3 regions of the Streptomyces sp. NPDC090741 genome follow, and region 2 is predicted to be linked to each of the others. Evidence: riboswitches for the same ligand, from Rfam matches in the RefSeq annotation. Region 2 holds a riboswitch; each other region holds the start of a gene.
The links. A riboswitch is a leader RNA that binds a small molecule or an ion and turns the genes downstream of it on or off. The one in region 2 is predicted to bind cobalamin.
Positions count from the first base shown of each region.

Region 1: linked by a shared signal. The riboswitch ahead of cobN (cobaltochelatase subunit CobN) and the one ahead of ACIQU4_RS01185 (energy-coupling factor ABC transporter permease) in region 2 are both predicted to bind cobalamin.
Region 3: linked by a shared signal. The riboswitch ahead of metE (5-methyltetrahydropteroyltriglutamate--homocysteine S-methyltransferase) and the one ahead of ACIQU4_RS01185 (energy-coupling factor ABC transporter permease) in region 2 are both predicted to bind cobalamin.

Region 1 covers NZ_JBIVXF010000022.1:72,214-81,491, forward strand. The annotation lists gene ACIQU4_RS38600 (precorrin-2 C(20)-methyltransferase) at 1-762, opposite strand, end outside; gene ACIQU4_RS38605 (precorrin-8X methylmutase) at 759-1,406, opposite strand; gene cobG (precorrin-3B synthase) at 1,403-2,773, opposite strand; cobalamin riboswitch at 2,913-3,051, shown strand; gene cobN (cobaltochelatase subunit CobN) at 3,084-6,695, shown strand; gene ACIQU4_RS38620 (germacradienol/geosmin synthase) at 6,938-9,169, shown strand; gene ACIQU4_RS38625 (GNAT family N-acetyltransferase) at 9,203-9,278, opposite strand, start outside.
Region 2 covers NZ_JBIVXF010000001.1:254,894-264,171, reverse strand. The annotation lists gene ACIQU4_RS01205 (PadR family transcriptional regulator) at 1-114, opposite strand, end outside; gene ACIQU4_RS01200 (energy-coupling factor ABC transporter ATP-binding protein) at 152-991, opposite strand; gene cbiQ (cobalt ECF transporter T component CbiQ) at 988-1,737, opposite strand; gene ACIQU4_RS01190 (energy-coupling factor ABC transporter substrate-binding protein) at 1,741-2,124, opposite strand; gene ACIQU4_RS01185 (energy-coupling factor ABC transporter permease) at 2,121-2,816, opposite strand; cobalamin riboswitch at 2,845-3,039, opposite strand; gene ACIQU4_RS01180 (flavodoxin family protein) at 3,087-3,836, shown strand; gene ACIQU4_RS01175 (hypothetical protein) at 3,952-4,092, opposite strand; gene ACIQU4_RS01170 (hypothetical protein) at 4,483-4,995, opposite strand; gene ACIQU4_RS01165 (SsgA family sporulation/cell division regulator) at 5,113-5,520, opposite strand; gene ACIQU4_RS01160 (hypothetical protein) at 5,728-6,033, opposite strand; gene ACIQU4_RS01155 (L-serine ammonia-lyase) at 6,292-7,674, opposite strand; gene glyA (serine hydroxymethyltransferase) at 7,963-9,219, opposite strand; gene gcvH (glycine cleavage system protein GcvH) at 9,235-9,278, opposite strand, start outside.
Region 3 covers NZ_JBIVXF010000006.1:394,154-403,431, reverse strand. The annotation lists gene aceA (isocitrate lyase) at 1-1,097, shown strand, start outside; gene aceB (malate synthase A) at 1,204-2,802, shown strand; gene ACIQU4_RS19490 (3-hydroxybutyryl-CoA dehydrogenase) at 2,799-3,683, shown strand; cobalamin riboswitch at 3,832-4,052, shown strand; gene metE (5-methyltetrahydropteroyltriglutamate--homocysteine S-methyltransferase) at 4,222-6,546, shown strand; gene ACIQU4_RS19480 (hypothetical protein) at 6,718-7,332, shown strand; gene pip (prolyl aminopeptidase) at 7,399-8,361, opposite strand; gene ACIQU4_RS19470 (DJ-1/PfpI family protein) at 8,466-9,092, opposite strand; gene ACIQU4_RS19465 (DJ-1/PfpI family protein) at 9,163-9,278, shown strand, end outside.

The DNA.
Region 1 (9,278 bases), on a different contig from region 2:
GCCGGGGCCGGACGGCACGCTGCCCGGGTTGCCGATGCGGCTGGGCACCACGGCGACGGCGAAGTACGGGACGCTGTCGGGGTCGGTGTCGGCGAGGAGGCCGGTCCGCTCCCCCGCCATGGTGGCGCGCTCCACGTACCGGGCCTCCGCAAGCCGGCCGCTGCCCTCCATGGCCCGGCGTACGGCGGGGAAGGTACGGCCGAGCTTCATCACGACCGCCGAGTCGGTGGCGGCGAGGCGGGCGGTGAGCTCCTCCTCCGGCAGGGTGCCGGGCAGGATCGTCAGCACCTCCTCGCCCTCGACGAGCGGGGTGCCGAGGCGGGCCGCGGCGGCGCTCACCGAGGTCACTCCGGGGATCACCTCGGCCTCGTACCGGTCGGCGAGCCGCTTGTGCATGTGCATGTACGAGCCGTAGAAGAGCGGGTCCCCCTCGGCGAGCACGGCGACGGTCCGGCCGGCGTCGAGGTGCGCGGCCAGCCGGGCGGCGGACGCCTCGTAGAACTCCTCCATCGCCCCCTGGTAGCCGCCGGGGTGGTCGGTGGTCTCGGTGGTGACCGGATAGACCAGCGGCTCCTCGATGTGGTCGGCGCGCAGGTGCTTCGCGGCGATCGAGCGGGCGATCGAGCGGCCGTGGCGGGCGCTGTGGTACGCGACGACCTGCGCCTCGGCGATCACCTCGACGGCCCGCAGCGTCATCAGGGAGGGGTCGCCGGGGCCGAGCCCGACGCCGTACAGCTTTCCGGAGGTCGTTCCCGTGCTCATTCTTCCTCGCTCGCGATCGCGTTGACGGCGGCGGCCGCGATGGCGCTGCCGCCACGACGGCCGCGCACGATCAGGTGGTCGAGCCCGGAAGCGTGGGCGGCGAGGGCGTCCTTGGACTCGGCGGCGCCGATGAAGCCGACCGGGACACCGATGACGGCGGCGGGGCGCGGGGCACCCTCCTCGATCATCTCCAGCAGCCGGAACAGCGCGGTCGGCGCGTTGCCGACGGCGATCACGGAGCCCTCCAGCAGGCCGCGGTCGCGCCAGACTTCGAGGGCGGCGGCGCTGCGCGTGGTGCCCATCCGGGCGGCGAGGGCCGGCACGGCGGGGTCGGAGAGGGTGCAGATCACCTCGTTGCCCGCGGGCAGCCGCTTGCGGGTGACGCCGCTTGCGACCATCTGCACGTCGCAGAGGATCGGCGCGCCCGCGTTCAGCGCGGCCCGCGCCCGGAGCACGACGTCCGGGGTGTAGCCGAGGTCCCGGGGCAGGTCGGTCATTCCGCAGGCGTGGATCATGCGCACCGCGACCTGGGCCACGGAGGCGGGCAGCCCGGAGAGGTCCGCCTCGGCGCGGATCGTGGCAAAGGACTGGCGGTAGATCGCCGCGCCGTCCTTCTCGTACTCGAACACTGTGTACTCGCTCATTTCTTCGCTGCGTCGTGGGAGGTGGTGCGGCGTACGGCCGCGAGGGCCGCGGGAAGTTCGGAGGCCGGGAGACCGCGGCGCGGGGCGCGACCGGCCGCGCAGAGGTCGTACCCGTCGGCGGTGGCGACCACGTCCGCCCAGGCGGTGCCGCGCGGGTGCCCGCACCGGCGTTCGCAGCCGGACCAGTGCACGGGCAGCAGGCGGGTCGCCTGCGCGGGCGTCTGGGCTCGGGCCTGCGCCGGAGTCTCAGCCTGGGCCTCGGCCTCCGCCTGCTGCGCTACGACGGCACGTGCGTCGGCGCGTACGTCCGCCAGGGACTTCGCGCAACCGGGCCGCCCCGTACAGGCGGTGACGGACCGCCAGGGATCCTCGGGGCCGGTCACGAGCCCGGCCCCGGCGAGGGCGGCGAGCGCGCCGTCGGCGGCGTGGGCGGGCAGGCCGGGGACGACGATCCCGCGCCAGGGGGTCAGGCGGACGCGGCCGGTGAGGCCGGCCAGCCGGCGCCACTGCGCGGTGGTCAGACGGCCCAGCGGAGCGAACACGCTGAGCGCGGCGGCGCCGCCCGGGCCCTGGACCACGCCCGGCTCGGGGGCCGGTCCGCGCAGGGCGGCGCGGCCCCGTACCACGGAGGCCGATACCCCGGCGGCGGCCAGCCGAGCGCCCAACTCATCGGAACGGAGAGCCTGTTCGGCAGGCAGCTCGGAGACCCGCCAGGCCCGGGTACCGGCCCGGCGGACGGCGTCGAGGAAGTACGCGGCGGCGACGAGCGCGGCCCGCGGCGCATCGGCGGCGGCCACGAGCAGGGCGTCCGCCGCGTCGGCCGTCCACAGCAGGGCCCGGCCCCCGTCCCGGACGGCGGCCAGGTTCACATCGGCGGCGAGCGAGGTCACGTCCCCGCGGCCGTCGTCGAGGGCGAACAGGAAGCGCCCGGACAGCCCGGCCGCCGGCGCGCTCGCGCACAGCAGCCGGTCCAGCTCCGCGACCCAGGGCGCCACGTCGGGCAGACCGCGGCGGTCCAGGCCGGTCAGCGGCGAGGCGACGATGTTGCGGACCCGCTCGTGGGTGGGGGCGGGCAGCAGCCCGGCGCGCACGAGCACGGTCTGCAGTTCGCCGCCGCAGCTCGCGCCGAGCCCGCGCAGCTGCGCGTTGCCGCGCGAGGTGAGGTCGATGTGCCCGTCGCCGAGCCGGTCCGCCGCATCGGCCAGCAGCAGGGCCGCGTCCGCGTCGAGCATCCCGCCGGGTATCCGGATCCGGGCCAGGTGCCCGTCGTCCGCCGCGTGCAGCCGCAGCGCACCCGGGCAGGCGTCACCGCGGTCACGTATAACCGGTTCGTCCCGCGATGCGGCGGAAGGGGGCTGGGGCGGCATGGCGGCGAGCATACCCACGATTCCCCGAGCCCGACCTGTGTCCGTCACCACCCGCCCCCTCCGCCCCACCCTCCACCCGACCTGCCCGGATCCGCTCCCCGGGCGCGGGCCACCCCCACTCCCGGCCGGGGAGAAGGCCACCTAAGATGACCACCGGCGGAGCCACGTGGCCCGCTGGGAGGAAGCCCGGTGCGAATCCGGCGCGGTCCCGCCACTGTGAACCCCGCGGAGCGATCCGCCGGGTGAGTCAGGAACTCCCGCTGTCCACACTGCCCGGGGCGCGGAAACCCCGAGGAAGGCATGCCGCCGCATGATCCTGCTGCTGTCGACGTCCGACACCGATCTGCTCAGCGCCCGCGCCGCCGCGGACGGCCCCGTGCCGTACCGGTTCGCGAACCCCTCCCGCCTTCCCCTCGACGACCTCCCCGCCCTGCTCGACGGCGTCGACCTGGTCGTCGTACGCCTCCTCGGCGGGCTGCGCGCCTGGCAGGACGGCCTCGACCTGCTCCTGGCGCCGGCCCAGACCCGCCCGGTGGTCGTCCTCACCGGCGAACAGGCCCCGGACGCCCAGCTGATGGAGGCCTCGACGGTCCCGATCGGCATCGCGGCCGAGGCGCACGGCTACCTCGCGCACGGCGGCCCCGCCAACCTCGGCCAGCTGGCCCGCTTCCTCTCCGACACCGTGCTGCTCACCGGCCACGGCTTCGAGCCGCCCGCCGCCGCACCCACCTGGGGCCCGCTGGAGCGCACCCCGGTGCGCCCGTACGGCCCGCGCATCGCGGTGCTCTACTACCGCGCCCACCAGATGAGCGGCAACACCGCCTTCGTGCACGCCCTGTGCGACGCGATCGTGGAGACCGGCGGCACGCCCGTACCGCTGTACGTGTCCTCCCTGCGCAGCCCCGAGCCGGAGCTGATCGCCGAGCTGGAGTCGGCGGACGCGATCGTCACCACGGTCCTGGCGGCCGGCGGCACCAAGCCCGCCACGGCCTCGGCCGGCGGCGACGACGAGTCCTGGGACGCGGGCGCGCTCGCCGCGCTCGGCGTCCCGATCCTCCAGGCCCTGTGCCTGACCGGCTCGCGCAGCGCCTGGGAGGAGAGCGACGAGGGCCTGTCCCCGCTCGACGCCGCGACGCAGGTCGCCGTGCCCGAGTTCGACGGCCGCCTGATCACCGTCCCGTTCTCCTTCAAGGAGTTCGACGAGGACGGGCTGCCGGCGTACGTGGCCGACCCCGAGCGTGCCGCCCGCGTCGCCGGCATCGCCGTGCGGCACGCCCGGCTGCGGCACATCGCCCGCCGCGACAAGAAGGTCGCGCTCGTCCTCTCCGCGTACCCGACCAAGCACTCCCGCATCGGCAACGCGGTCGGCCTCGACACCCCGGCCAGCGCCGTGGAACTGCTGCGAACCCTCATCGCGGGCGGTTACGACTTCGGCCCCGTCGAGGACATCCCGGGCCTGGTCTCCGGCGACGGCGACGAGCTGATCCGCGCCCTGATCGAGGCCGGCGGCCACGACCAGGACTGGCTGACCGAGGAGCAGCTGGCCCGCAATCCGGTCCGGATCCCGGCCGCCGACTACAAGCGGTGGTTCGCCGAGCTCCCGGCCGAGCTGCGGGGCAGCGTGGAGCAGCACTGGGGCGAGGCCCCGGGCAACATGTTCGTGGACCGCTCGGCCAATCCGGAGGGCGACATCGTCCTCGCGGCCCTGCGCCGCGGGAACCTGCTCATCCTGATCCAGCCCCCGCGCGGCTTCGGCGAGAACCCGATCGCGATCTACCACGACCCGGACCTGCCGCCCTCGCACCACTACCTGGCCGCGTACCGCTGGATCCAGGCGCGCGCGGAGGACGGCGGCTTCGGCGCCGACGCGATGATCCACCTGGGCAAGCACGGCAATCTGGAATGGCTGCCGGGCAAGAACGCCGGCCTGTCCGCGGCCTGCGCACCGGACGCCGCGCTCGGCGATCTCCCCCTCATCTACCCCTTCCTGGTCAACGACCCGGGCGAGGGCACCCAGGCCAAGCGCCGCGTGCACGCCACCCTGGTCGACCACCTGGTGCCGCCGATGGCGCGCGCGGAGTCGTACGGCGACATCGCGCGCCTGGAGCAGCACCTCGACGAGTACGCGCAGATCTCCGCGATGGACCCGGCGAAGCTGCCGGCCATCCGCGCCCAGATCTGGACGCTGATCCAGGCCGCGAAGCTCGACCACGACCTGGGTCTGGCGGAGCGCCCGGACGACGACGGCTTCGACGACTTCCTGCTGCACGTCGACGGCTGGCTGTGCGAGGTCAAGGACGCCCAGATCCGCGACGGCCTGCACGTCCTGGGCGGCGCGCCGACCGGTCAGGCCCGGGTCAACCTGGTCCTCGCGATCCTGCGCGCCCGCCAGATCTGGGGCGGTACGACGGCCCTGCCCGGCCTGCGCGAGGCGCTCGGCCTGGACGAGTCCGCGGCCACCCGGACGACCGCCGACGAGGCGGAGGAGGCGGCCCGCGCGCTGGTGCAGGCGATGGAGGACGCGAACTGGGCGCCGGAGGCGGTGGCTTCGGTCGCGGCCGGTTACTCGGCGGACGTGGCGGCCGTACTGGACTTCGCCGCGCGCGAGGTCGTCCCGCGGCTGGCCGGCACGACGGACGAGATCGCGCACGTCGTCTCGGCCCTGGACGGCCGCTTCGTCCCGGCTGGCCCCTCGGGCTCCCCCCTCCGGGGCCTGGTGAACGTCCTCCCCACGGGCCGCAACTTCTACTCCGTGGACCCGAAGGCCGTCCCCTCCCGCCTCGCGTGGGAGACGGGTCAGGCCCTGGCCGACTCCCTCCTGACCCGCTACCGCACGGACAACGGCGAGTGGCCGGCCTCCGTGGGCCTGTCCCTGTGGGGCACGAGCGCGATGCGCACCTCCGGCGACGACGTCGCCGAGGCCCTCGCCCTGCTCGGCGTCCGCCCGGTCTGGGACGAGGCCTCGCGCCGCGTCACGGGGCTCGAAGCGATCCCCCTCGCGGAACTCGCCCGCCCCCGGATCGACGTCACCCTGCGCATCTCGGGCTTCTTCCGGGACGCGTTCCCGCACGTCATCGGCCTGCTGGACGACGCGGTCCGGCTGGCGGCGAGCCTGGACGAGCCCGCGGACCAGAACTACATCCGGGCCCACGCGCAAGCCGACCTGGCCGTCCACGGCGACGAGCGCCGCGCGACGACCCGTATCTTCGGCTCGCGCCCGGGCACGTACGGCGCCGGCATCCTCCAGCTGATCGACTCCCGCGACTGGCGTACGGACGCCGACCTCGCGGAGGTCTACACGGTCTGGGGCGGCTACGCGTACGGCCGCGGCCTGGAGGGCCGGGCGGCGCGCGAGGAGATGGAGACCGCGTACAAGCGGATCACGGTGGCCGCGAAGAACACGGACACCCGTGAGCACGACATCGCCGACTCGGACGACTACTTCCAGTACCACGGCGGCATGGTGGCCACGGTCCGCGCCCTGCGCGGCACGGCCCCGGAGGCGTACATCGGCGACTCCACGCGTCCCGAAACCGTGAAGACCCGGACCCTGGTCGAGGAGACCAGCCGGGTCTTCCGGGCCCGCGTGGTGAACCCGAAGTGGATCGAGGCGATGCGCCGCCACGGCTACAAGGGCGCCTTCGAGCTGGCCGCGACGGTGGACTACCTCTTCGGCTACGACGCCACGACGGGCGTGGTGGCGGACTGGATGTACGACAAGCTGACGGAGACGTACGTCCTGGACCCGGAGAACCGCGCGTTCCTGGAGGAGGCCAACCCCTGGGCCCTGCACGGCATCGCGGAACGCCTCCTGGAGGCCGAGTCCCGCGGCATGTGGGAAAAGCCGGACCCCCAGGTCCTCGAATCCCTCCGCCAGGTCTACCTGGACACGGAAGGCAACCTGGAGGCCGAGGCGGAGTAGTCCGCTCCGCAGGCCCGGCACCGCAGATGCCGTCCGCCTCGCCCCTGACCCGGGCGAGGCGGACGGCATTCTTCGTGCCCGTATCCCCCACGAGGCACCCGCGCCCCGGAACGGGTCGTCCGTCACCTGAAGCGGTGAACTCTTCCTGGTCCCGGTGACGGCAGGGGTAGAGGGCTGCTGATCTCGTGCGGGGGGCCGCAGGCAAGGGCCCCGCGCCCTCGGACGGAAAGGTCCAGCCCGCCGTGACACAGCCGTTTCAACTGCCGGATTTCTATGTGCCGTATCCGGCCCGCCCGAACCCCCACCTGGAGGCCGCGCGAGCGCACACCAAGCAGTGGGCCCGCGGCTTCGGGATGCTTGAGGGGTCCGGCGTCTGGGACGAGCGGGACCTCGACTCGCACGACTACGCGCTGCTGTGCTCGTACACCCACCCCGACTGCGGCGGCGACGCGCTGAACCTGGTCACCGACTGGTACGTGTGGGTCTTCTTCTTCGACGATCACTTCCTGGAGGTCTACAAGCGCACCCAGGACCGCGAGGGCGCCAAGAAGTACCTCGACGGGCTGGCCGCCTTCATGCCGATGGACCTCGCCGACGGGTTCCCCGAGCCGGCGAACCCGGTCGAGGCGGGCCTGAAGGACCTGTGGTCGCGCACCGTGCCCGCGATGTCGATGGACTGGAGGGAACGGTTCTCCGAGTCGACGCGGAACCTCCTCAACGAGTCGATGTGGGAGCTCCACAACATCAACATCGGCCGCGTGGCCAACCCGCTCGAGTACATCGAGATGCGCCGCAAGGTCGGCGGCGCCCCCTGGTCGGCCGGGCTGATCGAGTACGTGTCCGCCGAGGTGCCGGCCCGGGTGGCGCACGCGCGCCCGCTCGAAGTGCTCCGCGACGCCTTCTCCGACGCGGTGCACATCCGCAACGACATCTTCTCGTACCAGCGCGAGGTGGAGCAGGAGGGCGAACTCTCCAACGCCATCCTGGTCCTGGAGACCTTCCTCGACTGCACCACCCAGGAGGCCGCCGACCTGTCGAACGACCTGCTGACCTCGCGGCTCCAGCAGTTCGAGTACACGGCCCTCGCCGAGGTCCCCGCGCTCGCCGCCCAGCACGGCCTCGACCCCGTCGAGATGGCGTCCGTACTCGCGTACGCGAAGGGCCTGCAGGACTGGCAGTCCGGCGGCCACGAGTGGCACATGGTCTCCAGCCGCTACATGAACGGGGAGGCCAAGAGGGCGGGCGCGACCCCGCTCACCCTGCCCTTCCTGCCCAGCGGGCGGGGCACCGCCGCCCTCGACCTGCGCTCGGTGTTCAACCCCCGCGCCATGGAGATGCGCCGCCGCAGCTTCACGCACGTCCCGTTCCGGAAGGTGGGCCCTTCGCTGCTGCCCGACTTCTACATGCCCTTCCCCCTCACCCTCAGCCGGCACCTGGACCGGGCCCGCCGCGAACTGGTGCTCTGGTGCCGGGAGATGGGCCTGCTCCAGCCGCAGCCCGGCGATCCCGGCTCCGACATCTGGGACGAGGACAAGCTGGTCCGCATGGACTTCGCCCTGTGCTCGGCGGGCATCGACCCCGACGCCACGGCCGAGGCCCTGTGCCTGAGCGCGCAGTGGCTGGCCTGGGGCACGTACGCGGACGACTACTACCCCAAGGTGTTCGCCGGATCGAAGTCCCCCGGCGCGGCCCGGGTGACGACGGACCGGCTGATCTCCATGATCCCGGTCGACCCGGCCGAGGCCCCGGAGCCGGTCACCCCGATGGAGCGGAGCCTGAAGGACCTGTGGGCCCGGACCGTCGCGGGGATGAGCTCCGTGATGCGCGCGGAGCTGCGCGGGCACGTCATCGGAATGCTGGACAGCTGGGTCTGGGAGATCGGCAACGCCGTCATGAACCGGATTCCGGACCCGGTCGACTACGCCGAGATGCGCCGCTTCACGTTCGGCTCGTACCTGACGATGTTCCTGGCCAAGTTCGGCCACGAGGGCGACGGTGTCCCGCCCGAGGTCTACCGGGACGGGGTGATGCGCTCGCTGGAGAGCGCGGCGGCGGACGTCGGGTGCATCACCAACGACCTCTTCTCGTACCAGAAGGAGATCGAGGTCGAGGGCGAGGTGCACAACCACGTCCTCGTCACCCAGAACTTCTTCGACATCGACTACCCGCAGGCGCATCGGATCGTCGCCGACCTGATGGTGCAGCGCACGAAGGAGTTCGAGCACATTCGCGACCACCAACTGCCGGTCCTGTACGAGGACTACGGCCTCGGACAGGAGGCGCGGGCCTCGCTCGACGCGTACGTGGGGGAGTTGCAGGACTGGATGGCCGCGGTCCTCAACTGGCACCAGAGCGTGAGCCGTTACCGCGACGAGAACCTGCACCCGAAGACCGACGACCGGGCCCCGGGGGCACGGCTCGGCCGGAGCTCCTCGTTCGGCATGGCGGCGGCCCGGATCTCACTGCCCGCCTGATCCCGCGGAGCCCGGTGGCGGGGCCGGTACGCCTCAGAACTCGTCCGCCGTGTGCGGCAGCAGGGGGGTGTGCAGGGCCGCGTCCAGGGCCGCCGCCGCGCCGGGTGTC
Region 2 (9,278 bases):
CTGATGCGTCGCGGACCAGAAGTATCCGATCGACTTGTCGAACCGCCGCGTCAGCTCCAGCCCCGACGAGGGCTTCTCCATCAGGGCGGTGAGGATGGCGTGCGGCAGCGACATGCGGCCATCCTAGGGATGCCGGCGCCGGTGCCGGCCGCTACTGCCAGGCGGACAGGGCTTCCGGGGTCTTCGGACCCGGGGCCTGGGGGGCCAGGAGGGCGTGGGCGCGGAGGAAGGACGCCACCGCCGGGGACCAGGCCTGGCGCAGCCCTGCCGAGGCCAGGAGCTGCGGGTCCGACAGGAGGGTCTGCGCCGGGCCCGTGCGGATGCCCGACGGGGTCAGGACCGCCGCGTCGTCGGCCCAGCGGACCGCCAGGTCGACGTCGTGCGTGGCCATCACCACCGTGGTGCCGGCCGCGCGCAGCCCCGCCAGGACGTCCAGCAGGCGCTCCTGCCCGTCCGGGTCCAGGCCCGCCGTCGGCTCGTCCAGGATCAGCACCCGGGGAGCCATCGCCACCGCCCCCGCGATCGCCGCGCGCTTGCGCTGGCCGTACGAGAGCAGGTGCGTCGGGCGGTCCCGCAGCGCCGTGATGTCCAGCGCGGCGAGCGCCGAGTCCACCCGGGCGCGGACCTCGTCCGCCGCCAGCCCCAGGTTCATCGGGCCGAACGACACGTCCTGCTCGACCGAGGCCGCGAACAGCTGGTCGTCCGGGTCCTGGACGACCAGCTGCACCGCCGAGCGCAGGCGGGTCAGCCCCGCCCGGTCGTACGAGACCGCCGTGCCGTCGAGGCGCAGCGAGCCCGAGCCGGGCCGCAGGCCCCCGCTCAGCAGCCGCATCAGCGTGGTCTTTCCGCTGCCGTTGCGGCCGAGCAGGACCAGCGCCCGGCCCTCGGCGATGGCGAAGTCCACGTCGGCGAGGACCACCGGGCCGTCCGCGTACGCGTAGCCGGCGCCGGCCAGTTCCACCAACGGGTTCGAGCGGTCCAACGGGTTCACGGGTACAGCCCCTTCAGGGTGAGGGTCAGGGTGATCAGGGCCGCCAGCAGGGCCCCCGACGCCGCCAGGAACCGCCACGACAGGGCCGCCTCCGGTACGAGGACCCGCAGCGCGCCGTCGTAGCCGCGCCCGGCCAGGCCCTCCTGGAGCCGCGCCGCGCGATCGAAGGCCCGTACGAAGGAGGTCGCGGCGAGCCCGGCCAGCGAACGCCACAGCGCCGCCCGCCCGGACTGGCCGAGGCGGGCCGCCTGGGCGCGCCGGACCTGGGCCATCGAGTCCAGCAGCAGGAAGCCGATGCGGTACATGACCAGGGCCACGTCCACCACCGGCGCCGGGACCCCGGCCCGGACCAGCCGGGGCAGGACGTCCGAGACGGGGGTGGTGAAGGCGAACAGCAGCACTCCGAGGGAGGCCGCCGAGGTCCGCAGCAGCAACTCGGCGGCATGCCGGGGGCCGTCGGGCGCGAGCGAGACGAACCCGGCCGGGCCGCCGACGGCGACGAGCAGCGGCAGCGCGCCGGTGAAGCAGAAGCCCAGCGGGATCCGGAAGGCCCGCCACAGTTGCCGCCCGGCCACGCCCGCCGGGCCGAGGAGCACGGCCAGGGTGGCGGCGGCGACCAGCGGCCCGCCGGGCCAGGGCGGCAGGCACACGGCGGTGACCGTCAGCCCGAGTCCCAGCAGGGCCTTCTCCAAGGGATGGCGGCGGCGCCACCGACTGCCGTGCGCCGCCACGTCGATCGGCAGCACCGGCTACGACTCCGCGGCGGCGGGATCCGCCGTCGGAGCCGGGCCCGCGGGGAGACCCGCGGCACTCGCGGCAGCGGCGGCAGCGGCGGCAGCAGCGGCCTGGCGGCGGCCCTTGCGGACGCCGAAGTAGTACGCGAGCACGCCCGCGCCCAGTGCCGCCTGGAGGGCGAACAGCGCCGACTCCACTTCCGCCGAGGGGGGTTCGTACAGCGGCGAGAACCACGGCTCGTAGTCCGGCTTCAGCTCGGTGATCGCCGTCTCCGCCTGCGCGTCGGCGCCCGTGAACGGCTCCTCCTTGCCCTCGCCCATACCCAGCGCGATCGGCAGTACGGCAAGCATCGCCACGAGGAGCAGCAGCAGGCCGTTGATCTTCGCGTTCCGGCTCATCGGACCGTCGCCTCCTGCCCGCTGCGCCCGCTCAGCTTCGCCACGCCCAGCCGGACCAGGTCCGACTTGCTCGACTGCATCAGCAGCCGCATCACGAGCACCGTCAGCAGCCCCTCGCTCACCGCGAGCGGGATCTGGGTGACCGCGAAGATGCCTCCGAACTTCGCGAGGGCGCCCGCGAACCCGGTACCCGGGTCGGGGAAGGCCAGCGCCAGCTGCACGGAGGTCACGCAGTAGGTGACCAGGTCGGCGAAGAAGGCGCCGAAGAAGACGGTCACCATCAGCGGGACGGCGAAGCGCTTCAGCAGCAGGTAGACCCCGTACCCCGCCCAGGGCCCGGCGATCGCCATCGAGAAGACGTTCGCGCCGAGGGTGGTCAGCCCGCCGTGCGCCAGCAGCAGCGCCTGGAAGAGCAGGGTGATCGTGCCGAGCACCGCCATGATCGGCGGCCGGAACAGGATCGCCCCGAGCCCGGTCCCGGTGGGGTGCGAGCAACTGCCCGTCACCGACGGGATCTTCAAGGCGGACAGGACGAAAGTGAATGCTCCGGACGCCCCGAGCAGCAGCGTGCTCTCCGGGTTCGCCTTCACCTCGCGGGTGAGGGCGCGGACACCGTGGACGACGAACGGAGCGGACGCGGCGCCCCAGGCGACCGCGTGCAAAGGGGGCAGGAACCCCTCGGCTATATGCATGTGTGGGGAGACCTCTCCAGCACCTCGTGGATGGACGACGCGCCTCGGCCGGTCTCCTGGCTCACGGGTGCTGATGCCCTGGCTCCGCCTTCCCGGGCGGTGCGGAACCTCCCGCGCCGCCCAGTGGCTTCCCGCAGGATGGAGCCGGACTTCCCGTTCACAGTGGCGAGGGCCGCACCGGTCTTCCACCGGTTTCCCGAACACCAAGGCCCGTTGACCCTAGTCGGACGGACGGACCGGCACCAACCCGGCCCGAACGGGTGCGGTCCGGTGGCGGCCCCGGCCGCCGCCGTGCAGGCTGGCGGGGTGGCCGCCGCATACGACTACTCCGACCTGACCGCCGTCTACGTCAACTGCACCCTCAAGCGCTCGCCCGAGACGAGCAACACCGAGGGCCTGATCGACCGGAGCCGCGCGGTCATGGAGGCGGCCGGCGCCCGGACTTCGCTCATCCGCGCAGTCGACCACGACATCGCCACCGGCGTCTGGCCCGACATGACCGAGCACGGCTGGGAAACCGACCAGTGGCCGGTCCTGTACAGCCAGATCATGGACGCCGACATCCTCGTGCTGTGCGGCCCGATCTGGCTCGGCGACAACAGCTCCGTGATGAAGCAGGTCATCGAGCGGCTCTACGCCTGCTCCTCGATCCTGAACGAGCAGGGGCAGTACGCCTATTACGGGCGCGTCGGCGGCGCGCTCATCACCGGAAACGAGGACGGGGTGAAGCACTGCGCCATGAACGTCCTCTACAGCCTCCAGCACCTCGGCTACGCGATCCCGCCGCAGGCCGACGCGGGCTGGATCGGCGAGGCCGGGCCCGGGCCCTCGTACCTCGACCCCGGCTCGGGCGGTCCCGAGAACGACTTCACCAACCGGAACACCACCTTCATGTCCTGGAACCTCATGCACCTGGCCGCCCTGCTCAAGCGCGCGGGCGGCATCCCGGCGCACGGGAACCAGCGCTCGGAGTGGGACGCCGGCTGCCGCTTCGACTTCCCGAACCCCGAGCACCGCTGAGCCAGGAGAACCGGAATCCTCATGCCTGGGTCGGGTCTGCCGGACCCGGCACCCGGGCGAGGGCCTCCCGGAGGATCCGGCCGATGTCGGGCACCGTGATGCCCATGGCGCGCAGTCAGTCGACGGTCTGGACCAGAGGAGCCCTGACGCGCTCCGCGCAGGCGAGCAGGTCCTGCAAGGACAGCAACGGCTGCCCCTTCAACGACCGCGACGCGACCTGGGCGGCGTACACGCTCGTCCCGCAGATCGGCGACATGGTCAAGTCGGTGGCCGGGGCCCGCGGCACCGACTACATGGACCTGCGCGACGCGCTGGCCGGGCACGAGTTGTGCTCGCTCGGCACGGAGCAGGTGGGCCCGAGCGGCCCGGACGCGCGCCAGGACGAGTGGTTCCGCTTCCTGGACCACGCGAACACGCAAGGCACGCTGGAGGAGTCCATGCACCCGAATGCCCACGGGCAGGGGGCCCTGGCCGCCTGCCTCGGACTGGGTGGGCGCGGCCGGGCCGGGCCGGGCCGGACGCGTGCACGCAGGACTGGTTCGGCAACGGGGACCCGGGCCGGATGCGGATCCGCCCGGTGGGCTGATCCGGTGGAGCGGGCGCGGGCGGGCACCCGGTGGCACCCGCCCGCGCCTCGCCCCCACCCCTACCGGCACACGTTGCGGTGCGCGACGTCCAGCACGAACCGCTCGGGCGCGTGCAGCTTGAAGGAGCTGACGGAGGGCTTGGCGCCGAAGGCGGCGCCGAAGGTTACGTACCCCTCGAAGTCGCCGGTCAGCGCGAGGCCCTTCAGCTGCGGCAGATGGATCTTGACCAGCTTCGGGCCGTGGTACGTGCTGTCGCCCGCGCGGTCGTGCGCCGCGGCGGGATGCAGCCGGATCTCCAGGAAGTACTTCCCGGCCAGCGGGACGGGTGCGCCGGACCCGTCGTGGACCAGCCGGGGGACGCGGGTGACGGTGGCCTGGGGGACGTATCCCCGCAGGTCGATGACGATGCGGTCGTACGTGCAGTGCCCGCCCCAGCGGGCGTTCACGACGAGCGGCGTGGGCGTGGGCGTGGGCCGAACGGCGGCCGAGGCCGGTGCGGCGAGGGTGATCCCGGCGGTGAGCAGCGCACCTGTGGCGAGGGCCACGAGCTGTCGGCGGCGGAGGTGGTTCATGACGTCCCCCTGGTTCTTCGGAGGCGGGGACCGGTGTCACTGCTGAGGACACTCCCGGCAGGCTCACGGTTGCACCCAAACCGGACCAAACCAAAAGGAAAAGTACTCAATCCTCCCCTATCGGGGCAGGAGGGTGCTGAGCTCGGCGTCGAGGTCGTAGTGCCGCCGCTCCTCGCCCCGCGGCACCAGACCGACCAGCCGCCGGCACAGCGCCCGTACGTCCTTCGCCCGGGCGGACACCACGCAGCTCTGCGCGCCGTTGCTGAAGGCGAGGAAGACCCGCGGCTCCCCGCCCTGCCACCGCGGCCACACCTGGATGTCCCCCTCGCCCGTCGCGCAGATCTCCCCGTCGAGCAGCAGGTCCCGGGAGAACACCCAGCGCGCCAGGTGCATCCCGGCGCCCCGGAAGTCGAGCGCCAGCTCGTAGGGCCGGTCGCGGCGGTACGTGAAGGCCCCGCACACCGGCACGGGCTCGGGCGAGGCCTCCAGCCGGAGCGGGAGGACGCGGTACTCGATGCCGTCCATGCGCTGCGCCTCTCTGTCGTGTCCCGGCCGGGGGGCTTGTGGCCCTCTCGGGCCCCCTCGGGCAAGCTAGCCCACCCCGCGGCCGCCCCCGCGGGCCGAAGGTCCCGACCCCGGGGGCCGCTGGGCCCGTCTTCTCACAGGAACCGGGCGGGCACGCGAAGGGGCCCGCCCTCCGGGGGGAGGGCGGGCCGCCGCGTCACCGGTCCGTTACGGGACGGGGTTGAACACGAACGAGTCGTTGGACTGCCCGATGGCGGTGAACCCGGCGCCGTTGGCCTGGGCGCCGTTGCTCTGGTTGGAGGCCCCGGAGCCCGTGGCGATCTGCTGGGTGGTGGAGGAGTTGCCGACGTTGCTGCCGGCGACCCCGCTGCCGAGGATCTCGCCGACGGCGGCGTTGGACGAGACGCCCGCACCGGCTCCGTTGTCGGCCTGGGCCGTGCCCGCGAAGAGCGCGACGGCGAAGGGGAGCGCTGCGACAGCCGCCAGGACACGGATGCTGCGGTTGCTTGCCATGATGAAGTCCTCCAGTGCACAAAAAGGCTGCGGTCCAAGGCGGTTGGCCGACCGCCGGGGGTGTGGCCGCGACGTCACGTGATCACCATGGCGCATGTGATCATGGAGAAACCAGCCCGGGGCGGAGGGTTCGCCCTCAAGCGTGATCAACTCGCACCAAACCTCAATTGGCCTGCGAATTCACCGTGTTGTGGACGCCGGAGGGGCCCGGCGCACCGCGCCGGGCCCCTCCTTCTTCATGCGTGCCGGATCAAAGGGTCAGCATTCGATGACGTTGACCGCCAGGCCGCCGCGGGCGGTTTCCTTGTACTTGACCTTCATGTCGGCGCCGGTCTCCTTCATGGTCTTGATGACCTTGTCGAGGGAGACCTTGTGGGTGCCGTCGCCGCGCATGGCCATCTTGGCCGCGGTGACGGCCTTGACCGCCGCCATGCCGTTGCGCTCGATGCACGGGATCTGGACGAGGCCGCCGACCGGGTCGCAGGTCAGGCCAAGGTTGTGCTCCATGCCGATCTCGGCCGCGTTCTCCACCTGCTCCGGGGTGCAGCCCAGGACCTCGGCGAGGGCGCCCGCCGCCATCGAGCAGGCCGAGCCGACCTCGCCCTGGCAGCCGACCTCGGCGCCGGAGATCGAGGCGTTCTCCTTGAAGAGCAGGCCGATCGCACCGGCCGCCAGCAGGAAGCGGACCACGCCCTCCTCGTCGGCGCCCGGCACGAAGTTCACGTAGTAGTGCAGGACCGCCGGGATGATGCCCGCGGCGCCGTTCGTCGGGGCGGTGACCACCCGGCCGCCGGCCGCGTTCTCCTCGTTCACGGCCATCGCGTAGAGGGTGATCCACTCCATCGACAGCGCCTGCGGGTCGCCCTCGGAGCGGAGCTTGCGGGCGGTGTTCGCGGCCCGGCGCCGGACCTTCAGGCCGCCCGGCAGGATGCCCTCACGCGACATGCCGCGCCCGACGCACGCCTGCATGACCCGCCAGATCTCCAGCAGGCCCTCGCGGATCTCCTCCTCGGTGCGCCAGGCCTTCTCGTTCTCCAGCATCATCGCGGAGATCGACAGGCCGCTCTCCCGGGCCATGCGCAGCATCTCGTCGCCACTGCGGAAGGGGTACTTCAGCACCGTGTCATCGAGCTTGATCCGGTCCTCGCCGACCGCGTCCTCGTCCACCACGAAGCCGCCGCCGACCGAGTAGTACGTCTTCTCCAGCAGTGGGGCGCCCGCGGCGTCGTACGCGAAGAGCGTCATGCCGTTCGCGTGGTACGGCAGGGACCGGCGGCGGTGCAGGATCAGCTGGCTCGGCTCGTCGAAGGCGATCTCGTGCGCGGCCCCTATCTCGGTGCCGAGCAGGCGCAGGCGGCCCGTCGTGCGGATGCGCTCCACCTCGGCGTCGGCCGTCTCCACGTTCACCGAGCGGGGGGAGTGGCCCTCCAGGCCCAGCAGCACCGCCTTGGGCGTGCCGTGGCCGTGGCCGGTCGCGCCGAGGGACCCGTACAGCTCCGCCCGGACGGCCGCGGTCTGGGCGAGTACGCCGTCCTTCTTCAGCCGGGTCACGAACATGCGGGCGGCCCGCATCGGGCCGACCGTGTGGGAGGAGGAGGGGCCGATGCCGATGGAGAAGAGATCGAAGACGGAGATGGCCACGGTGGCGGACTCCCTTGTCTGCTCGCGGGGTGGGAGGGGGCAGGAGCGGTGGTGCGGGTGGTTCGGGGGCTTCGGGGGTTTCGAGAGGGGTGATTGTTCGGATTTTGTCCGACAGACGAGCTTAACGTGGTGAAGTGAACGGTTCGTCTGCCGGACCGGGTGCGCGAGGTTGCGGTTAGGCGTGGGTCAGGTCACGTTCCCGCTCCACGGCGGCGTCTACGGACGGCTTTGGTCATGCGAAGGGCCCGGCCCTGTGCAATACGGGGCCGGGCCCTTCCAGGCCGGCGCTTAGAGCGTCGGGTACAGCGGGAACTTCGCGGCGAGCGCGGAGACGCGCGCCTTGAGGTCCTCGCTGTCGTACGCGGGCTTGAGCGCCTGCGCGATGATCTCGGCGACCTCGGTGAAGGCCTCGGCGTCGAAACCGCGGGTGGCCAGCGCCGGCGTACCGATCCGCAGACCCGAGGTGACCATCGGCGGCCGCGGGTCGTTCGGGATCGCGTTGCGGTTGACCGTGATGCCGACCTCGTGGAGGCGGTCCTCGGCCTGCTGGCCGTCCAGCTCGGAGTTGCGCAGGTCGACCAGGACCAGGTGCACGTCGGTGCCACCGGTCAGGACGTCCACGCCCACGGCCTTGACGTCGTCCTGGACCAGACGGGCGGCGAGGATCTTCGCACCCTCCAGGGTGCGCTCCTGGCGCTCCTTGAACTCGGGCGAGGCCGCCACCTTGAAGGAGACCGCCTTGGCCGCGATCACGTGCTCCAGCGGGCCGCCCTGCTGACCGGGGAAGACCGCGGAGTTGATCTTCTTGGCCAGCTCCTGCGTCGACAGGATGACACCGCCGCGCGGACCGCCGAGGGTCTTGTGCGTGGTGGTGGTCACGACGTGGGCGTGCGGCACCGGGTTCGGGTGCAGGCCCGCGGCCACCAGGCCGGCAAAGTGCGCCATGTCGACCATCAGGTACGCGCCGACCTCGTCCGCGATGCGGCGGAAGGCGGCGAAGTCCAGCTGGCGCGGGTAGGCGGACCAGCCGGCGACGATCAGCTGCGGCTTGGACTCCTTGGCGAGGCGCTCGACCTCGGCCATGTCGACCCGGCCGGTCTCGTCGACGTGGTACGGGACCACGTTGTAGAGCTTGCCGGAGAAGTTGATCTTCATGCCGTGGGTCAGGTGACCGCCGTGGGCCAGGTTCAGGCCCATGATCGTGTCGCCCGGCTTCAGCAGCGCGAACATCGCGGCGGCGTTCGCCTGCGCACCGGAGTGCGGCTGGACGTTCGCGGCCTCGGCGCCGAACAGCTCCTTGATGCGGTCGATCGCGATCTGCTCGACCACGTCGACGTGCTCGCAGCCGCCGTAGTAACGGCGGCCCGGGTAGCCCTCGGCGTACTTGTTGGTCAGGACCGAGCCCTGGGCCTCCATGACGGCGACCGGAGCGAAGTTCTCCGACGCGATCATTTCCAGGGTGGACTGCTGGCGGGCGAGCTCGGCGTCGACGGCGGCGGCGACGTCCGGGTCGAGCTCGTGGAGGGGGGTGTTCAGAACAGACATCAGGATCCCCTGTGGTCAGTTGCCGGCGGTGAGCGTGGCGTACTCCTCGGCGGAGAGCA
Region 3 (9,278 bases), on a different contig from region 2:
ACTACATCCACGCGCTCGGCGCGCTGACCGGCGGCCAGGCCGTCCAGCAGGTGCGGGCCGGGCTCCAGGCGATCTACCTGTCCGGCTGGCAGGTGGCGGCCGACGCCAACCAGGCCGGGCACACCTACCCGGACCAGAGCCTCTACCCGGTCAACTCCGTTCCCCAGGTGGTGCGTCGGATCAACAACGCGCTGCTGCGCGCCGACCAGATCGCCACCGCCGAGGGCGGCGCCGACACCACGGACTGGCTGGCCCCGATCGTCGCGGACGCGGAGGCCGGCTTCGGCGGCCCGCTGAACGCCTTCGAGCTGACCAAGGCGATGATCGCGGCGGGTGCGGCCGGCATCCACTACGAGGACCAGCTCGCCTCCGAGAAGAAGTGCGGTCACCTCGGCGGCAAGGTCCTCGTCCCGACCTCGCAGCACATCCGCACCCTCAACGCGGCCCGCCTGGCGGCCGACATCGCGGACACCCCGACCCTGATCATCGCCCGTACGGACGCCCTCGCCGCGACCCTGCTGACCAGCGACGTCGACGAGCGCGACGCCGAGTTCTGCACCGGCGAGCGGACCGCCGAGGGCTTCTACCACGTTCTGGGCGGCATGGCCCCGGTCATCGCCCGCGGGCTCGCGTACGCCCCGTACGCGGACCTGATCTGGGTGGAGACCGGCACCCCGGACCTGGAGCAGGCCCGCGAGTTCGCCGAGGCGATCCACGCCCAGTACCCGGACCAGATGCTCGCCTACAACTGCTCGCCGTCCTTCAACTGGAAGGCGGCCCTGGACGACGACCAGATCGCCAAGTTCCAGCGGGAGTTGGGCGCCATGGGATACCGCTTCCAGTTCATCACGCTGGCCGGCTTCCACTCGCTCAACCACGGGATGTTCGACCTGGCCCGCGGCTACGCCGAGCACGGCATGACCGCGTACGTCGACCTCCAGGAGCGGGAGTTCGCCGCCCAGGCGCAGGGCTTCACCGCGGTCAAGCACCAGCGCGAGGTCGGCACCGGCTACTTCGACCTGGTCTCCACCGCCGTCAACCCGGCCTCCTCCACCACCGCGCTCGCCGGCTCCACGGAAGAAGAGCAGTTCCACTAGGAGCGGGGCGCCGATCCCACCCGGCGCCTTGCGCCCGCCGTCCGACGGCGCCCGGGGCCGCTGCGGCCCCGGGCGGCGACCACCCCACGCCGAGGAGCAGAACCGCATGTCACTCAAGCCCCTGACCCGCAGTGTCCAGGTCCTCGGTGCGCCGGGTGAGCGCCACGAGGAGATCCTGACCCCCGAGGCCCTGGAGTTCATCAGCCGGCTCGACGCCGCGTTCGCGGAGCGCCGCCTGGAGATCCTCAAGGAACGCCGGCGCCGCTCGGCCCACCTGGCCTCCGGTTCACCGCTGGACTTCTCCCGCGCCACCGCCGCCGTCCGCGCGGACACCGACTGGCGCGTGGCCCCGCCCGCCCCCGGTCTGAACGACCGCAGGGTCGAGATCACCGGACCGCCCGAACGCCGCATGGCGATCAATGCCCTCAACTCCGGTGCGAGGGTGTGGATGGCGGACTTCGAGGACGCCACCGCCCCCACCTGGAACAACGTCATCGGCGGCCAGATCAACCTGATCGACGCCATCGACCGGCGCATCGACTTCACCACCCCCGAGGGCAAGGAGTACCGCCTCGGGCCGGACCTCGCCACGATCATGGTGCGCCCGCGGGGCTGGCACCTCCTCGAAGAGCACCTGGAGATCGACGGCCGGCCCGTGTCCGCCTCCCTCGTCGACTTCGGCCTGTACTTCTTCCACTGCGCGCAGCGGCAGATCGACGCCGGGTACGGCCCGTACTTCTACCTCCCCAAGCTGGAGAACCGGTACGAGGCCCGCCTGTGGAACGACATCTTCGTGTACGCCCAGGACCTCCTCGGAATCCCGCGAGGCACCGTCCGCGCGACCGTCCTGATCGAGACGATCACGGCCGCGTTCGAGATGGAGGAGATCCTCCACGAGCTGCGCGAGCACAGCGCGGGGCTGAACGCCGGCCGCTGGGACTACCTCTTCAGCCTGATCAAGACGTTCGGTCACCGCACCGACTTCCAGCTCCCCGACCGCGCCGAGGTCACCATGACCGCCCCCTTCATGCGCGCCTACACCGAACTCCTCGTACGGACCTGCCACCGGCGCGGCGCCCACGCCATCGGCGGCATGGCCGCACACGTCCCCAGCCGGGACGCGGACGCCAACTCCGCCGCCCTCGCCAAGGTGCGGCTCGACAAGGAACGGGAGGCGGAGGGCGGCTTCGACGGCTCATGGGCCGCCCACCCCGGGCTCGTCCCCGTCTGCCGCGAGGTCTTCGGCAGCGTCCTGGGAGACCGTCCGAACCAGCTGGAGCGGACCCGCGAGGACGTCGAGGTCACGGCTGCCGACCTGTTGTCCGTACGCCGGATCGCCGCACCGCCCACGCAGGAGGGCATCCGTTCCAACGTGGCCGTGGCCCTGCGCTACTTCGACGCCTGGCTGCGCGGCAGCGGAGCGGTCGCCCTGAACGGGCTGATGGAGGACGCCGCGACCGCAGAGATCGCCCGCGTCCAGATCTGGCAGTGGCTCCGCCACGACCGGGTGGACCGGGCGGTGGTCACCGACCTCCTCGACGCCGAATGCGCGGCCCTGGAAGCGGAGGACCCGCGGGCCCTCGTTCCCGAGGCGCGGGAGGTCTTCGTGGACAGTGCGCTCTCGGTGCAGCTGCCCGCCTTCTTCACCCCCGAGGCCTACACCCGCCACCTCGTCCGTCGCACCGCCGTGCAGGTGAGCGCGTGAACGCCGGCGTGCGGCCGGCCCGGATCCGGCGCGTCGGAGTCGTCGGCGGGGGTCGGATGGGCGCGGGCATCGCCGAGGTGTGCGCGCGTGCCGGACTCGACACGGTCGTCGCCGAGGTGGACGCCACCGCAGCCCGCGCCGCCGGTCAGCGCGTCGCCGTCTCCCTGGAGCGCGCCGTTCAGCGCGGGAAGCTCGACCGGATCTCCGCCGAGGACGCCCTCACCCGGCTGGTGTTCACGGGGGACCTGGAGGACCTCGCCGACCGGCAGCTCGTCATCGAAGCGGTGACCGAGAACCCGGATGCCAAGACGGGGGTCTTCACCGCGCTCGACAAGATCGTCGAGGACCCGGAGGCGATACTCGCCACCAATACGTCGGCCATCCCGGTCATGCGGCTGGGCATGGCCACGAGCCGGGCGGACCGGGTGGTGGGCCTGCACTTCTTCAACCCCGTGCCCGTCCTGCCGCTCGTCGAGGTCGTGTCCTGCCTCCACACGTCGGCGGACACCCTCGCCGCGGTCGAGGACTTCGCCCGCGACACCCTGGGCAAGACCGTGGTCCGCTCCCGGGACCGGGCCGGGTTCGTCGTCAACGCGCTGCTGATCCCCTACCTCCTGTCGGCCGTCCGGATGGCGGAATCCGGCTTCGCGAGCGCCGCGGACGTGGACGCGGGGATGGAGCTGGGCTGCGCCCACCCGATGGGACCGCTCAAGCTCGCCGACCTGATCGGCCTCGACACGGTCGCGGCGATCGCCGAGTCCCTCTACGAAGAGTTCAAGGAACCGCTCTACGCCCCGCCCCCGCTGCTCCGGCGGATGGTGCAGGCGGGACTGCTGGGCCGTAAGACCGGCCGCGGGTTCCACACGTACGGCCGGGGCTGAGCGCCCCGGCACGGTCTCCGGGCCGAGGGTGCTCCGGAGGCACGCGGGAGCGGTGGGGGTGTGGCGAGTGGTGTCGCCGCACCCCCGCCGTGTCTCATTTCAGCGTCCGGCATGTGGAAAGCGGTGTTCATTCCCCGGTCATCGACCTACTGTGGGCCTCGCAGCTGGTTCGCCCCGTCCGCCAGGCGGGATGCGTCGTAAGAGGGAACCCGGTGGGAATCCGGGACTGCCCCGCAGCGGTGAGCGGGAACGACCGCCGTCATACGCACTGGGACCGGAACCGATTCTGGGAAGCGACGGCCAGTAGGAGTCTCGTACGACGAGACGTGCCCGCGAGTCCGAAGACCTGCCCGTTGCCCGTGCGCGAACGACCGCGCCCGGTTTCCCGGTGACCTCGTGGGCGGGTCGGCGTGCTCCAGGCGGATCTTCCCCGTCGCGTACCCGTCGTACGTGACCCCGGGGGTCCGCCCGCTGCGGCACCCTTCGCGTCCTCGGCCCTCACCGGGTCCATGGAGACACGCTCGCGAAGGAGAGTTCCGTGACCACCCAGTCCGCAGCCGCGGCAGTACAGGCCACCGTGTACGGCTACCCCCGGCAAGGCCACGACCGCGCGCTGAAGAAGGCCGTCGAGGGCTACTGGAAGGGCCGCGTCACCGCGGAGACCCTCCGGGAGACCGCCCGCGACCTGCGCCGGGCCAACTGGGCCCAGCTGGCAGGGGCCGGCATCACCGAGGTTCCGACCGGCGACTTCTCGTACTACGACCACGTCCTGGACACCACGGTCATGGTCGGCGCGATCCCCGACCGCCACCGGGCGGCCGTCACGGCCGACCCGCTCGACGGGTACTTCGCGATGGCGCGCGGCACCCAGGACGTGGCCCCGCTGGAGATGACCAAGTGGTTCGACACCAACTACCACTACCTCGTACCGGAGTTGGGGCCGGACACCGTCTTCACGGCCGACTCCGCCAAGCAGGTCGCCGAGCTGAAGGAGGCCCTGACGCTCGGTCATGCGGGCCGCCCGGTCCTCGTCGGCCCGGTCACCTACCTCCTCCTCGCCAAGCCCGCCCCCGGCGTGGCCGCCGACTTCGAGCCGATCACCCTCCTGGACCGGCTGCTGCCCGTCTACGCCCGGGTGCTCGCCGACCTGCGCGCGGCGGGCGCCGAGTGGGTGCAGCTCGACGAGCCGGCCCTGGTCCAGGACCGCACCCCGGCCGAGCTGAACGTCGCCGCGCGCACCTACCGGGAGCTCGGCGCCCTGACCGAGCGCCCCAAACTGCTCGTCGCCTCCTACTTCGACCGCCTCGGCGAGGCCCTGCCCGTCCTGGCGAAGGCACCCGTCGAAGGCCTGGCCCTCGACTTCACCGACAGGGCCGCCGCCAACCTCGCCGACCTCGCCGCCGTCGGCGGGCTTCCGGGCAAGCGCCTGGTCGCGGGCGTGGTCAACGGCCGCAACATCTGGATCAACGACTACCACAAGTCGCTGTCCCTCCTCGGTACCCTCCTCGCTCTCGCCGACCGCGTCGACGTCGCCGCCTCCTGCTCCCTCCTCCACGTCCCGCTGGACGCGGCTCTTGAGCGCGACATCGATCCGCAGGTCCGTCGCTGGCTGGCCTTCGCCCGCCAGAAGACGAACGAGATCACCACGCTGGCCCGCGGACTCGCCCGGGGCGCCGACGCCATCACCGCCGAACTGGCCGCGAACCGCGCCGACCTGGCCTCCCGTGCCACCTCCCCGATCACCCGCGACCCCGCGGTCCGGGCCCGCACCGCGGCGATCACCGACGCGGACGGCCGCCGGGCCCAGCCGTACGCCGACCGGGCGGCCGCCCAGCGGGCCCACCTGGGCCTGCCGCTGCTGCCCACGACGACCATCGGATCCTTCCCGCAGACCGGTGAACTGCGGGTGGCCCGAGCCGACCTGCGGGCCGGCCGCATCGACACCATCGGCTACGAGAAGCGCATCAAGGACGAGATCCGCGAGGTCATCGCCTTCCAGGAGAAGGCCGGCATCGACGTCCTCGTACACGGCGAGCCCGAACGCAACGACATGGTCCAGTACTTCGCCGAACAGCTGACGGGCTACCTCGCCACCCAGCACGGCTGGGTGCAGTCCTACGGCACGCGCTACGTGCGCCCGCCCGTCCTGGCCGGGGACATCTCCCGGCCGGATCCGATGACCGTGCGCTGGACGACGTACGCCCAGGCGCAGACGGCCAAGCCGGTCAAGGGCATGCTGACCGGCCCGGTCACGATGCTCGCCTGGTCCTTCGTACGCGACGACCAGCCGCTCGGCGAGACCGCCCGCCAGGTCGGACTTGCCCTGCGGGACGAGGTCAACGACCTGCAATCCGCCGGTACTTCGGTCATCCAGGTCGACGAACCCGCACTGCGTGAGACGCTCCCGCTGCGCACCGACGGCCATGCCGACTACCTGGCGTGGGCCACGGAGGCCTTCCGGCTGACGACCTCGGGCGTGCGTCCCGAGACCCAGATCCACACGCACATGTGCTACGCGGAGTTCGGCGACATCGTCCAGGCCATCGACGATCTCGACGCCGACGTCATCAGCCTGGAGGCAGCCCGCTCCCACATGCAGGTCGCGACCGAGCTCGCCGAGCACGGCTACCCGCGGGAGGCCGGCCCCGGCGTGTGGGACATCCACTCGCCGCGCGTCCCCTCCGCCGCCGAGGCGGCGGCCCTGCTCCGCAAGGGCCTGGAGGCCATCCCGGCCGAACGCCTCTGGGTCAACCCCGACTGCGGTCTGAAGACCCGCGGTTGGCCCGAGACCCGCGCATCCCTGCAGAACCTGGTGGCCGCGGCCCACGAAGTCCGCGCGGAAACCGCCGGCGCAACCGTCTGATCTCCATCCGGGCCGGAACGTCAGCCTCCCGACGTTCCGGCCCGAATGCCGCCCGATCCAGAGCCACCCGTACTCGCGAGGACCATCGCGCGTCACAGACCGGTCACAGCCCTCACGCAGCGGCTCCATCCCGGCGAATATGACGCGATGCACACACACCGAATCGCCTCCGTGTCAGCGGCAGTTGCCGCCCTCGCCCTCACTGCGTGCAACCCGCAGAGCGCCCCGGCCCCGGACCGGCCCGCCGGCGGCCCGAGCGCGGCACGTTCCACTCCCTCCGCGCCCGCGACCAACGGGCCCGCCGCCAAGGCCGCAGCCCTTCCCAACCTCGTCGGCAAGGGCCTCCAAACGGCCCAAGACGAGGCGCAGGCCGCCGGGTTTCTCATTCTGAAGTCCCACGACGCGCTCGGCCGCGACCGACTCCAGGCCCTCGATCGGAACTGGAAGGTGTGCTCGCAGACCCCCGCCGCCGGTGCGAGCATCGACACCAGCACCACCGTCGACTTCGGCGCGGTCAAGCTCGAAGAGACCTGCCCTGCGGCTGAGGCGCCGGCCCCGAAGCCCGCCGGGGACACCATGCCGAACTTCGTCGGTCAGGGGATGAAGGCCGTCCGTGGCGCCCTGCCCACGAACGCGAGTGTCACCGTGAAGGATGCGGTGCAGAGCCGCATGGTGCTTCAGGAGTCGAACTGGAAGGTGTGCACGCAGGAGCCGAAGGCCGGCGTGGCGCTAACCGGCCAGCCCGTCGCCTTCACTGTCGCCAAGACCGAGGAGACATGCCCCTGATTTCCGGAACCTCGGGCCGGCAGGCCGCTGCGCTCGCCGCCTCAGGCTGAGACGGACCACCTGGTCTCATCTCTGGTGGGCGAATCGGTCGAGGGCCTGGAGTACGTGGGCGCGTGTCGTGTTGCTGCCCAGGTGACCGGCATTGGCGACGACAGTCAGTTCCGCGTCGGGCCAGGCCCGGGCGAGTTCCCACGCGGTGTCGAGCGGTCCGCCCATGTCGAGCCTGCCGTGGACCAGCACCCCCGGGATACCGGCCAGGCGATGTGCATCGCGCAGCAGGGCGCCCTCCTCCAGCCATGCGCCGTGGGAGAAGTAGTGCGAGCAGATGCGGACCAGGGCCAGTTGCGCGGATGCGGGGCGGTCGCCGTACGGGTTGGAGGCGCCGTTCGTTTCCCCGGACAGGACCGCGTCCTCCCAGCGACACCAGTCTGCGGTCGCCTTCTCCCGTACCGCGGCGTCCGGGTGTTCCGTGAGGCGCGCGTAGGCCGCGACGACGTCACCGTCTCGCGGTGTGCCCGGGGCTCCGGCGAGGAAGCGTTCCCACTGCTCGGGGAAGTACCGGCCGACCCCGCGGTAGAGCCAGTCGATCTCGGAGCGTCGCGTGGTGGTCACGGCGGCGATGACGATCTCCGACACCTGCTGGGGGTGTGCCTGGGCGTAGGCCAGGATCAGTGTGGAGCCCCACGAGCCGCCGTACAGCAGCCAGCGGTCCACACCCAGGTGCTCACGTAGCCGCTCCATGTCGGCGATCAGGTGCTGGGTGGTGTTGTGCCGCATGTCGGTCGTGGGGTCGCTCGCGTGCGGTGAGCTGCGGCCGCAGCCGCGCTGGTCGAACAGGACCACCCGGTACCGGTCCGGGTCGAAGTACCGGCGCGCCTCGGTCCCGCATCCGGATCCCGGACCGCCGTGAACGACGAGTGCCGGCTTGCCGTCGGGGTTGCCGCAGGCCTCCCAGTACACGAGGTTGCCGTCGCCGACGTCGAGCATCCCCGTCTCGTACGGCTCGATCGGCGGGTACAGCTCATCCATTTCCAGACCTCCTGAGAACCGGATGCAACAGGGACAAGGCCTTGTAGTAGACAACACGGCGGGCTGACCCCGGCTCGCTGCCTGCCGATTGGGTCCGGGCCGCCTCACTGGCTCCAGACGTATTCCATCTGGCGGGCCGTGCTGTGGGCGAGTTCGGCACCGTAGAGGCGCCCGACGATGTAGAGGCTGGCATCGATGCCCGCGCTGATTCCTGCGGAGGTGACGATGTCACCGTCGTCGACCCACCGCACGTCACGGCGCACCCGGATGTCCGGCCAGCGCGCGGCCAGTTCGTCCTGGTCCTCCCAGTGGGTCGTGGCCGGGCGGCCGTTCAGAGCGCCGGTGGCGGCGAGCAGGAAGGCACCGGTGCAGATGCTGAAGGTCAGCGCGGAGGTCTTGTGGCGCCGGGCCAGCCAGTCGATGACCTGCGCGTCCTCCTCGACGGCCGTGGTGACCCCGCCCGGGATCACCAGGACGTCGAAGGGCGGGTCCTCGTCGAGCGTGTGGTCCGGCACGACCCTCAGTCCGCCCCGGGCGCGGACCGGCCGGGCGGCCGCCGCGACCGTGACGACGCGCAGCAGGGGCTCGTCGGCGGCGGTACGGGCCAGTCGGCCGGCCGTGCTGAAGACCTCGAAGGGGCCTCCCATGTCGAGGACTTCGACCTCGTCGAAGACGAGCATGCCGAAGGTGAGCGGAGCGAGGGTGAGCGGGGCGAGGGTGTCAGGGTTCATGGCACCAGGCTCCGGGTGTACGGGCTGCGGTGACAGTGACGTAAACGGCGGGCACCGCTAGGATCCCGTCATGCGTCATCACCAGGTCACCTGCCTCGCCTTCGACGGGATGGCGCCGTTCGAGCTCGCCACCGTCGCCGAGGTCTTCGCGGTCCCACGGCCGGAGCTGGACGTGGACGGCTGGTA